DNA from 2 places in the Paenibacillus sp. 1SOY10 genome. Region 2 is predicted to be linked to the other one. Evidence: riboswitches for the same ligand, from Rfam matches in the RefSeq annotation. Region 2 holds a riboswitch; the other holds the start of a gene.

The links. Region 2 has a riboswitch for thiamine pyrophosphate ahead of AC1VOR_RS09970 (ThiF family adenylyltransferase). Riboswitches for the same ligand answer to the same signal wherever they lie in the genome.
Region 1: another riboswitch for thiamine pyrophosphate. It lies ahead of AC1VOR_RS02345 (ABC transporter substrate-binding protein); the one in region 2 lies ahead of AC1VOR_RS09970 (ThiF family adenylyltransferase).

What each region holds. Positions count from the first base shown of each region.
Region 1 covers NZ_JBXENK010000001.1:495,496-500,374, forward strand. Annotated here, with positions in the region: gene AC1VOR_RS02325 (thiaminase II/PqqC family protein) at 1-10, opposite strand, end outside; gene AC1VOR_RS02330 (ABC transporter ATP-binding protein) at 50-862, opposite strand; gene AC1VOR_RS02335 (ABC transporter permease) at 928-1,686, opposite strand; gene AC1VOR_RS02340 (thiamine-binding protein) at 1,683-1,976, opposite strand; gene AC1VOR_RS02345 (ABC transporter substrate-binding protein) at 2,008-3,012, opposite strand; TPP riboswitch at 3,180-3,290, opposite strand; TPP riboswitch at 3,418-3,528, opposite strand; TPP riboswitch at 3,656-3,766, opposite strand; partial or broken gene AC1VOR_RS02350 (helix-turn-helix domain-containing protein) at 3,907-4,110, shown strand; gene AC1VOR_RS02355 (transposase) at 4,144-4,317, shown strand; gene AC1VOR_RS02360 (metal-sensitive transcriptional regulator) at 4,628-4,879, opposite strand, start outside.
Region 2 covers NZ_JBXENK010000002.1:869,570-874,448, forward strand. Annotated here, with positions in the region: gene AC1VOR_RS09960 (DgaE family pyridoxal phosphate-dependent ammonia lyase) at 1-1,082, shown strand, start outside; gene AC1VOR_RS09965 (KDGP aldolase) at 1,108-1,842, shown strand; TPP riboswitch at 1,912-2,022, shown strand; gene AC1VOR_RS09970 (ThiF family adenylyltransferase) at 2,206-3,228, shown strand; gene thiE (thiamine phosphate synthase) at 3,264-3,890, shown strand; gene thiS (sulfur carrier protein ThiS) at 3,896-4,096, shown strand; gene AC1VOR_RS09985 (thiazole synthase) at 4,102-4,879, shown strand, end outside.

The sequences.
Region 1 (4,879 bases), on a different contig from region 2:
TAAATGACATAAATGTACCCTCCTGAATACGTAAATAATTAGATCAAAGTTAACTAGAAAAATCGATACGTGGCTGAGGTTTTATCCAGTCAGTAATTTGACGTTTGCTTTCAAGAAAAGCAGGCAAATCTACAATAGACTCATGACGTGAACGCTCAAATGGAACTGTCACCTCGTGCAAAACGGTAGACGGACGATCAGATAATACATAAATTCGATCAGCAAGTAATAGAGCCTCCTCAATATTATGTGTAATTAGTAGTACGGACCGACGGGTTTGCTCCCAAATATGAAGAAGCCAATTCTGCATCTCTCTCCAAGTTATTGCATCCAGTGAACTAAATGGCTCATCAAGCAACATCAAATCCTGGGGACTGAGTAAAGCACGCAGAAAGGAAACACGCTGCTGCATTCCACCGGACAACATGTGCGGATATGCTTTTTCAAATCCACTAAGCCCCACGCTATTTAGCCACTCGCGCGTTTCCTCCATTGCTTGTTTTCTTGGTTTAGCCGAAGCGGCTGTCGCTACTTCTCCTGCAAGTAGTACATTCTCTTCAACGGTACGCCAGGGGAAGAGAGCCGGATATTGGGGCATATAGCTGATCTTGCCCCGTTGGCCAGTCACATTCTCCCCATTTATCCATATATCTCCCTGCTGCTGTTGCAATAGTCCCCCAATGATATGAAATAATGTGCTTTTTCCACAACCCGAGGGACCAATAATAGCTACAAATTCTCCTCGTTCTACAGTTAGGGATATATTTTGTATCACCGGTAGGCTTTGACGTCGATCATCAAAAGATACTTGTACATTTTGAACCTTTAATGCTGGCTGAAACTTAACAGCCGAATGGTCCAAGCTATTTTCCGACAGTAAGGAAGATGACTTATTTATAATGCTCACCCCTTCAATTGGACATAGAATTATCGCTTTTCTGAATGCCAGCGAACAAGCAACTTTTCAAATAAAACAATCAGAAAAAATAAGAGCAAGCTCATCCCTACAACAATCAGGATTGCGACAAACATCCGATCTGTTCGAAAAGTAGATTTCTGTATCATCATGTAATACCCGATACCTTTGTCCGAACCCAGCCACTCTGCAATCACAGCCCCCATAACACTGTACGTAGCCGCAATCTTCACACCTGAAAATATGACTGGAAGTGCATAGGGCACTTCCAGTTTCCAAAAAATTTGTTTACGTGAGGCTCCGGCCATACGCATGTAATTCATCATGACACCATCCGTACGCATTAGGCCATCCATCGCGGCAACGGCAACAGGGAAAAAACAAACCAGGACAATAGTAATTAACTTGGGGGTAAGCCCAAAGCCAAACCAAATCATTAGAAGTGGTGCAAGCGCAATGGTTGGTATATTTTGAGTTAATATAAGTAAAGGGTACAATCCAGATTTCACAAAGGGAATAGGGTGCAGAAGTATAGCCACAAGAAGTCCAACGATAGTTCCAATTACGAAGCCCATCAATGTCAACTTGACCGTTGCCCAAGTATGTAGGCCAAGCCGATCTGCTCCAAGTAATGCCTCCTTAGCAATATCTGTTGGAGAAGGAAGCATCCACTTCTCAATGTGGAACAAGGATATCGCCCCTTGCCAAATAGCAAGAAAGAGAAGAGCCGCCACGAGGGGCGGCCACACACTTTTCCAGTAGTGGTTCACGAACGATATTTCTCCGTAAGGCTATCTATACTAAATCCGTCAGGACTGTGGGCAATTTTAATTTGGGAAATGATACTTGGACTTCCCTCCTCCACTAGCTTGCAGTGAATCTTTGAAACAACCTGAAGCAATTCATCCAGTTCACCCTCCATCGTCGTTTCAAGAGAATTAACTTCATATTTCACACCTGACTGCTGAATAACATGAATTGCATGATCCACATACGTATAGGGATGTTCACCTTTGCTTGTGCTGGGAATTACCTGGATGCTAAGTAAAGTGCTAGCCATATCTGTTAACCACTCCTAACTAAATTTTGTATTATTCAGGTAAAAATTCATTCGTATAAGCTTTGGAAACATCAATTGGATTATCGAGTAGCTGTTTATTGTACATCCAATCGGCATAATCTTGCCAAACCTCTTGCTTCTGTTCTCCCCAACGTGGAGCATCATCCTGGAAGCGTGGACTGAGCCATTTTTGACTGGCGATAACTAACTCTTCATCCAATTCAGGAACTGCTTTGAGTAGCATATTGGCTGCTTCTTCCGGATGCTCAATCGTATATAAATACCCTTCGGTTGTGGCTCTCATGAAGGACCTGACTAAATCGGGATCATTCTGAATGGTTGTCTCATTGCTAATAAGTACAGGGGTATAATAGTCCAAGGCCTTCGAGTAATCCTTTGAATAGAGCATATCTATAGGTTCATTGCGCAACTCGGCCTGGATACCAATCCATCCATAAAATATCATGGAAAAGTCAATGTCACGTTTTACAGCAGTAAAAAAGTCGGTACTGCCTATGTTGATATTTTTCACTTTGGAAATATCAGCACCCTCCCCTTCCATAATCGACTCCATTACTGCTGCCTCTGTCTTGGAACCCCAAGACCCATAAGATTTACCTTCAAAATCCTTTGGAGATTTTATGTTTCGATCTGTGGGAGCAGCGAATCCTGAGGTGTTATGTTGGATTACCGCCGCAATGGATACGACCGGTACGTTCTGTGTACGTGCTTGAGTTACACTTTCTTGAAAAGTAACACCAAAAGGAGCCTCGTTAGCAGCCACCATTGGCGTAGAATCAGCAATGCTTGGTTGTATAATTTCTACATTAAGCCCCTCTGCCTCATAAAACCCCTGATTAACTGCCACATATAGACCGGTATGATTTGTGTTAGGCGTCCAGTCCAGTACCACCTTTACATCACGCAACTTCGTTCCTTTCCCAGTATTTGATGGATTCCCCTTGTCTCCACAAGCACTAACAGTCAGAATGCTAATGCTCAAAAGAAACAGATACATCATTTTGTACCATTTCATCTTCATCTCTCCTCCCAATTTCTTCGACCGATGGTAGTACGGTCAATTCTCCTGCTTTATATTTTTGTAGCTGGAAAACCGTTATAACAGACCTGATGATTACAATAAAAAAACGCCCAATAATCTGGGCGCTTGCAGAAAAAAGAGAACGACAAACAACCATGAGGGTTGTCGCTGTTCTCCGATTCCTACGCTGGCATTATCCAGATCAGGTCAAAGGGTAAGTATCTTAGGGATACACTCTCGGTCGGCCTATTCCGACTCCCCTTGGAGGTTATGAAGCTGTGGTCATCACCGTTTCTTGTCCATACATTTTTACGTAAACTCATGCTCCATGCACAACAAAAAAACGCCCTCTGGTCTGGGCGCTTGCAGAAAAAAAGAGAACGACAAACAACCGTAAGGGTTGTCGCTGCTCTCCGATTCCTACGCTGGCATTATCCAGATCAGGTCAAAGGGTAAGTATCTTAGGGATACACTCTCGATCGGCCTATTCCGACTCCCCTTGGAGGTTATGAAGCTGTGGTCATCACCGCTTCTTGTCCAAACATTTTTACGTAAACTCATGCTCCATGCACAACAAAAAAACGCCCTCTGGTCTGGGCGCTTGCAGAAAAAAAGAGAACGACAAACAACCGTAAGGGCTGTCGCTGTTCTCCGATTCCTACGCTGGCATTATCCAGATCAGGTCAAAGGGTAAGTATCTTAGGGATACACTCTCGGTCGGCCTATTCCGACTCCCCTTGGAGGTTATGAAGCTGTGTTACCCGAATAGTATACTTAATTGTTTATTCCATGTCCAGTCCTAAGAATTTTGATGTGTTGTTCTTCTGTGATAATGTCACCCTATAACTGTTCTGAGATAATGTCACTATGGGACAGGAGACATTAACATTGACAAGAGCAGCATTAAAGAAGGTAGTTGTGGTGGAGATGGTCCTAGATGGACATATGACAAACAGAGAAGGAGCAACAGCCCTAGGACTAACAGAGCGACAAATCATTCGACTAAAAAAGAAATACACCGCTGAGGGAGGAGCACAAGGATTAATTCATAAAAACCGCGGAAGGAAGCCCGTGCATACTTTAAACAGAGAGGCGATCCCCCCAAAGATTTCGGTCTCGTCATTCATGGATTATCTGAAGGGGAAAAGTTCATTGATGATCTTCAAAACACGCCCAATTAAAGTACAAATACGGAATCGGAAGTTTTGGGCAGAAGTCTACTATGTAAGTACAGTGGGGTTAAACGAAACAACCGTAAGGAAGTTTATACGTGAGCAAGAGGCCATGATCAAGCGATAAACAAGTTGAATGTAAAAAATACGAAGATCCATTTAGCAGTCAACTGAGCAAAAAGAAGTAAAACCAGTTTGACTTGAGACTGATACAAAGAAATGATAAACAGTATAACACAGATGTTTCGGAGAAATTGGGGACCAATTCTACAATAAATGAACTCATTTAGCCTCGCTTCACGTCAACTGATAGTTAGGATAGCTTTGGGAGTCAAGTGAGGGATATGTCCTAGCGCTACTGTCCTGAATAGCATTTCTTCTACCGTTCGTGTATTAGAAATATATTGCACTGGGCCTTCTCCCAAAATCTTTCTGTCTCACCTGCTTTTGACCAGAAGCTCTACCGCTTCTTGCACTACTTTTCCAGTATCTCCACCGGTACTTTGCTCATTCTTAATACATTGCTCTAGGTTCACCGCCACCACCAATGCCATAGTCTTGTCAATAGCGCTGCGCACGGCAGACAATTGACCGACAACTTCCTTACAGCATCTTTCTTCCTCCATCATCTTGAGAACACCTCGAATTTGCCCTTCTACCCTGTTCAACCGTCCTCGTATATGCTGATC
Region 2 (4,879 bases):
GCTGTAAGCCGGTAATTAATGCAAGCGGCAAAATGAGTGCTCTCGGAGGAAGTGCGGTGGCTTCAGAAGTCGCTGCAACGGTCCGCGAGGCGGCGATGGATTATGTGGATATCTCCGACTTTATGGAGGCGGCAGGTGCTGTCATTGCGGAAGCGACCGGAGCTGAGGATGGCTGCCCCACCTCAGGAGCTTCGGCGGGAATGGCGATCGCGGTAGCTGCGGTGATTGCAGGCAATGATCCGTCGCTAATTGAACGCATGCCCGATTCGGATGGAATTCGTAACGAAATTGTGGTTCAGAAGGGACATTCCGAGCCCTTTGGCGCCTTCATTAAACAGATGATTGCGTTGGGCGGAGGACGAACGGTGGAAGTCGGCCATGTCGATTTTACAGAGGAGCGGCATATCCGCGAAGCTATTAACGAAAAAACAGCGGCACTGTTCTTCGTGAAGTCTCACCGCACCACACAGACGGGTATGCAAAGCTTGGAAACGATGATCACGGCCGCGCGTGAGAATGGGTTGCCCGTAATTGTGGACGCTGCTGCGGAAGAGGATCTACGAAGCTATATTGCGGGTGGAGCGGATATCGTTATCTACAGCGGAGCCAAGGCGCTGGAGGGACCGACTTCCGGCATGATCTGCGGGCGCTCGGAATACATGCGGGCCTGCCGAGCGCAGTACACGGGCATCGGCCGACCGATGAAGATTGGCAAGGAAGGCATTGCTGGCCTTCTTGCGGCTTTAGAGCGCTATGCAAGTCGGACGGACGACTCCGAGCATCAGAAGAAGCGCATGGTCGGGTTGGTCGAAGACTTGCGGGACATCTCCGGCATTCGGGGTAGCATCGTACAGGATGAAGCAGGCAGAGCCATCTTCCGGGCGAAGCTGGAACTGGATGAGGAAGTGCTGGGCTTCGGCGCCCGGCGGCTGGCTGAACTGCTAGAGTCTGGTAATCCGGCGATCTACACGCGCAGTCACAAAGCTGCTATCGGTGTGTTGTATATCGATCCGAGACCACTCCTGCCAGGGCAAGAGCGGATGATTGCGGCCCGTATCAAGCAAATTGTGCAAGGACAATAAAGTAAGTCAGAGGAGCAGAAGTGAGATGCCAACTCAAAATCCTGTTGTCAAATTAAATGTATTAGCCAAGGATGTTGCCAATGCCGCCGCTATCTCGGCGGCGGCTGGGGGCCGAATTTACATCGGCGTTATGGTTAAGCATTTCGCTACCAATGAGGAAGCTGTGGCCCGAATACTCGAACTGCAACGAGCTAATATTCCCGTCTCCGTGGGTCTGGGCGGTGGAGATCCCGCCATGTGGAGTCGAGTTGTCGATGTAGCGGTGCAGACTCGGCCAGAGCATGTGAACCAGGTATTCCCGGCAGCCGGATATACGCTGGGTGGGCTCCGGGTGGCAGGTAGCCCACACACCTTGGTTAATGCCTTGGTCACACCGAGCGGGACACCAGGACGGGTATGGGTGACGACCGGTCCACGAAGCAGTGCTTATCGCGAACAGTTATCCTGTGACGCAGCGGCAGCGATGCTGGCAGAGCTTGGTGTACATTCGGTCAAGCTGTACCCGATAGAAGGGACTGAGCGACTGGACGAGGTGTCGGATATGGTCAAGGCAGCGGTGCGTCAAGGCATCGTCATGCTCGAGCCGACCGGAGGGATCGATGCCCACTCCATCGGCCAAGTGGTTGAAGTCTGTGCGGAGCACGGGGCACAGACCATCGTGCCGCATATTTATACGTCGATTATCCACCCGGAGACGGGACTTACCCGGATTGCGGATATTGAGGAATTGATCGAAGCTCTTCCTTCCTGGGGAAGATAACCGTTTCTAAATTTTAACGAGCTTTGCGGTTGCGATTTTCTAAGCGATTCGTTATGCTGAATTCAAACCAAATAAGAATGCGGGTGCTGGATGAAGTCCGGCTGAGATGAAGGCCTTGTGTCTTCGGACCGTTAATCTGATCCAGGTAATGCTGGCGTAGAGAACCTCATTCGAATTGTTTAAGCCATTCGTATATTCTCGAATGGCTTTTTTTGTATCGTTAACGAGGTGCAGAACGAGACAATTAGACTGCGAAGCTTGGCCAGCATCGCCTGAAGCAAGGAGGCGTGAATGAAAGTGAAAGCTGAACGGACTGTGAACGAAGTGCAGGCAGTGGCGGCCAGTGAGGGGAGCAATGCGCCTATGTCGGGTGCTCCGGACGAACGTTATTCGCGGCAGATATTGTTCGCACCGATTGGGACGCAAGGACAGCGTAAGCTTGAGGAACGCTCTGTATCCATCATCGGCATGGGCGCTCTCGGAACGGTGCTGGCGAATCATATGGTCCGAGCGGGCGTGGGAAAGGTACGTATCGTCGATCGTGATTATGTGGAGCGCAGCAACTTGCAGCGGCAGATGCTGTATGACGAAGAAGACGCCGATTTGGCACTTCCCAAAGTCGTCGCGGCCGAGCGTAAGCTAAGGCGTATTAATTCATCGGTATCCATTGAAGCGATGTTGGCCGATATCACACCAGCGAATGTACTGGAGTTCATTGAGAACGTTGACTTGGTGCTGGACGGGACGGACAATTTTCAAACCCGGTTTCTATTAAATGACGCCTGCTATCATGAAGGCATCCCGTTCGTTTACGGTGGGGCGGTTGGTTCTCGCGGCATGAGCGCCATCTTTATACCGAATCTGACCCCGTGTCTGCGCTGCCTGATTCCGTCTGCTGATTCCGGCGGTGAAACCTGTGATACAGTGGGCGTCATCTCCCCTGTTGTCGATTTGGTCGCTTCGTATCAGTCGGCAGAGGCACTGAAATTCCTTATTGGAGACGACAAGGCGAGACGGGACGGCCTGATCTCCTTCGACGTATGGAATAACCATCATCATGTGCTGAAGCTGGGCCAGCCGCGGGACCATTGTCCTTGCTGTAGATTGAACAAATATCCGGCGCTGGAACGCGAAGAGGAAACGGCAATTTCTCTTTGCGGGCGTGATTCCGTCCAGATTGCTGGACACGCGCCGTTTGATCTGCAGGTCTGGGCACAGAAGCTGGAAAAGGTGATGCCAGACCTTAAGACCAATCCATACTTGTTACGCGGCTTCTTGCCGGAAGGCGAGCGAATTGTGCTGTTCGCTGATGGGCGTGTGCTGGTGCAAGGAACGGCTGATCTGGCCCGGGCCCGGACGATTTATGCGCGGTATATTGGAGGATGAGCAGTACAGAAAAACAAAGAAGGGGCGGGAGAAGTATGAGGGACTTTCGGCTATATGTGATTACCGGAGAGAACTTTCATCCGGGGCGTGATCTGGTCCAGGTCATGGAGCAGGCAATCATGGGAGGCGCGGATATTGTTCAGTTCCGCGATAAAACGGGAGCGCGGACAGAACGGCTGCGCAAAGCCCAAGCACTCAGAGAACTGACGAGACGGTACGACGTGCCATTTATCGTAAACGATGACGTTGAACTCGCGCTCGAAGTTGATGCGGATGGCGTACATCTGGGGCAAGGCGATCTGTCACTTGACGAAGCACGACGCAAGGTAGGGAACCGGATTATTGGCATCTCGACCCACGCGATGGAAGAGGCGCTATTGGCACAAGAGCAGGGAGCGGATTATATCGGGGTGGGCCCGATCTATGCGACGCAGACCAAAGCGGATGTGGTGGATCCGGTGGGGTTGGACTATATTCGCGCCGTGTCGCAGCAAATCGCAATTCCATTCGTGGCGATTGGCGGTATCAAGCTTGGTAATGTGGAAGAGGTCATTCAAGCGGGGGCGACGCGGGTATGCGCCATAAGCGAGATCGTTGGCAGCGACGATATAGCGGGCGTGTGTCGAAGCTTTATTCAAAAATTGGAGCAAGGGAAAGGGTGACGCAGATGAAAGAGCTGATCATCAACGGCAGTAAGCGCGAGCTTAATGCGTCCACGATCGAGGACGTTGTCAGATTGCTCGGACTCGAAGGGCGCCCGGTGGTGGCGGAGGTGAACGGCGAGGTATTAACGCCGGAGCAATGGGCGGATACGGCAACCGAGCCGGGGATGAACATCGAGTTGGTTCATTTTGTGGGAGGAGGATGATGAGTATGATTGGAAAGAGCGAGCAGGCGGGACGAGAAGCGGGGAGTGATCAGGAGTTGGCAGGTGTTGATACAAGCGGAGGAGACATCTGGCGCATTGGGAATCGGGAAATGAGGTCGCGTTTTTTTCTTGGCACCGGATTGTTCCCCAATCCTTTCGTTCAGACTGAAGCCATTCGTGTATCTGGCGCGGAGGTGCTGACATTTGCCATCCGGCGGGTTGATCTGGAATCGACCGAAGACGATTCTATTCTTCAGCATATTGAATGGCGTGCTTTTCAATTCCTGCCCAATACCTCAGGTTCACGAACGGCGGAAGAAGCGGTGCGTATCGCACGGCTTGCGCGGGCGTCGGGTCTGAGCGACTGGATTAAGGTGGAGATCAGCGCCGACGAGCGCACCTTGCTGCCCGATCCGATCGAGACGCTTCGGGCTACAGAGATACTGGTTAAAGAAGGATTTACCGTACTGCCATATATATCTGATGATCCTGTAATTTGCCGCAAGCTGGAAGCGGAGGGCGCGGCTGCAATTATGCCGGGCGGTGCACCGATTGGCACGGGTCTGGGCATCCTCAACCCATACAATATCGGCTTGATCGCCGAAGAAGCGAACGTTCCGGTGATCGTGGATGCAGGACTTGGCACGGCAAGTGAAGCGGCGTTGGCCATGGAACTGGGCGCAGCCGCTGTGCTCATGAATACCCCTGTCGCCAAAGCGAAAGACCCCGTTAATATGGCGCTTGCTATGAGGCTGGCCATTGAGAGCGGCCGGCTCGCGTATT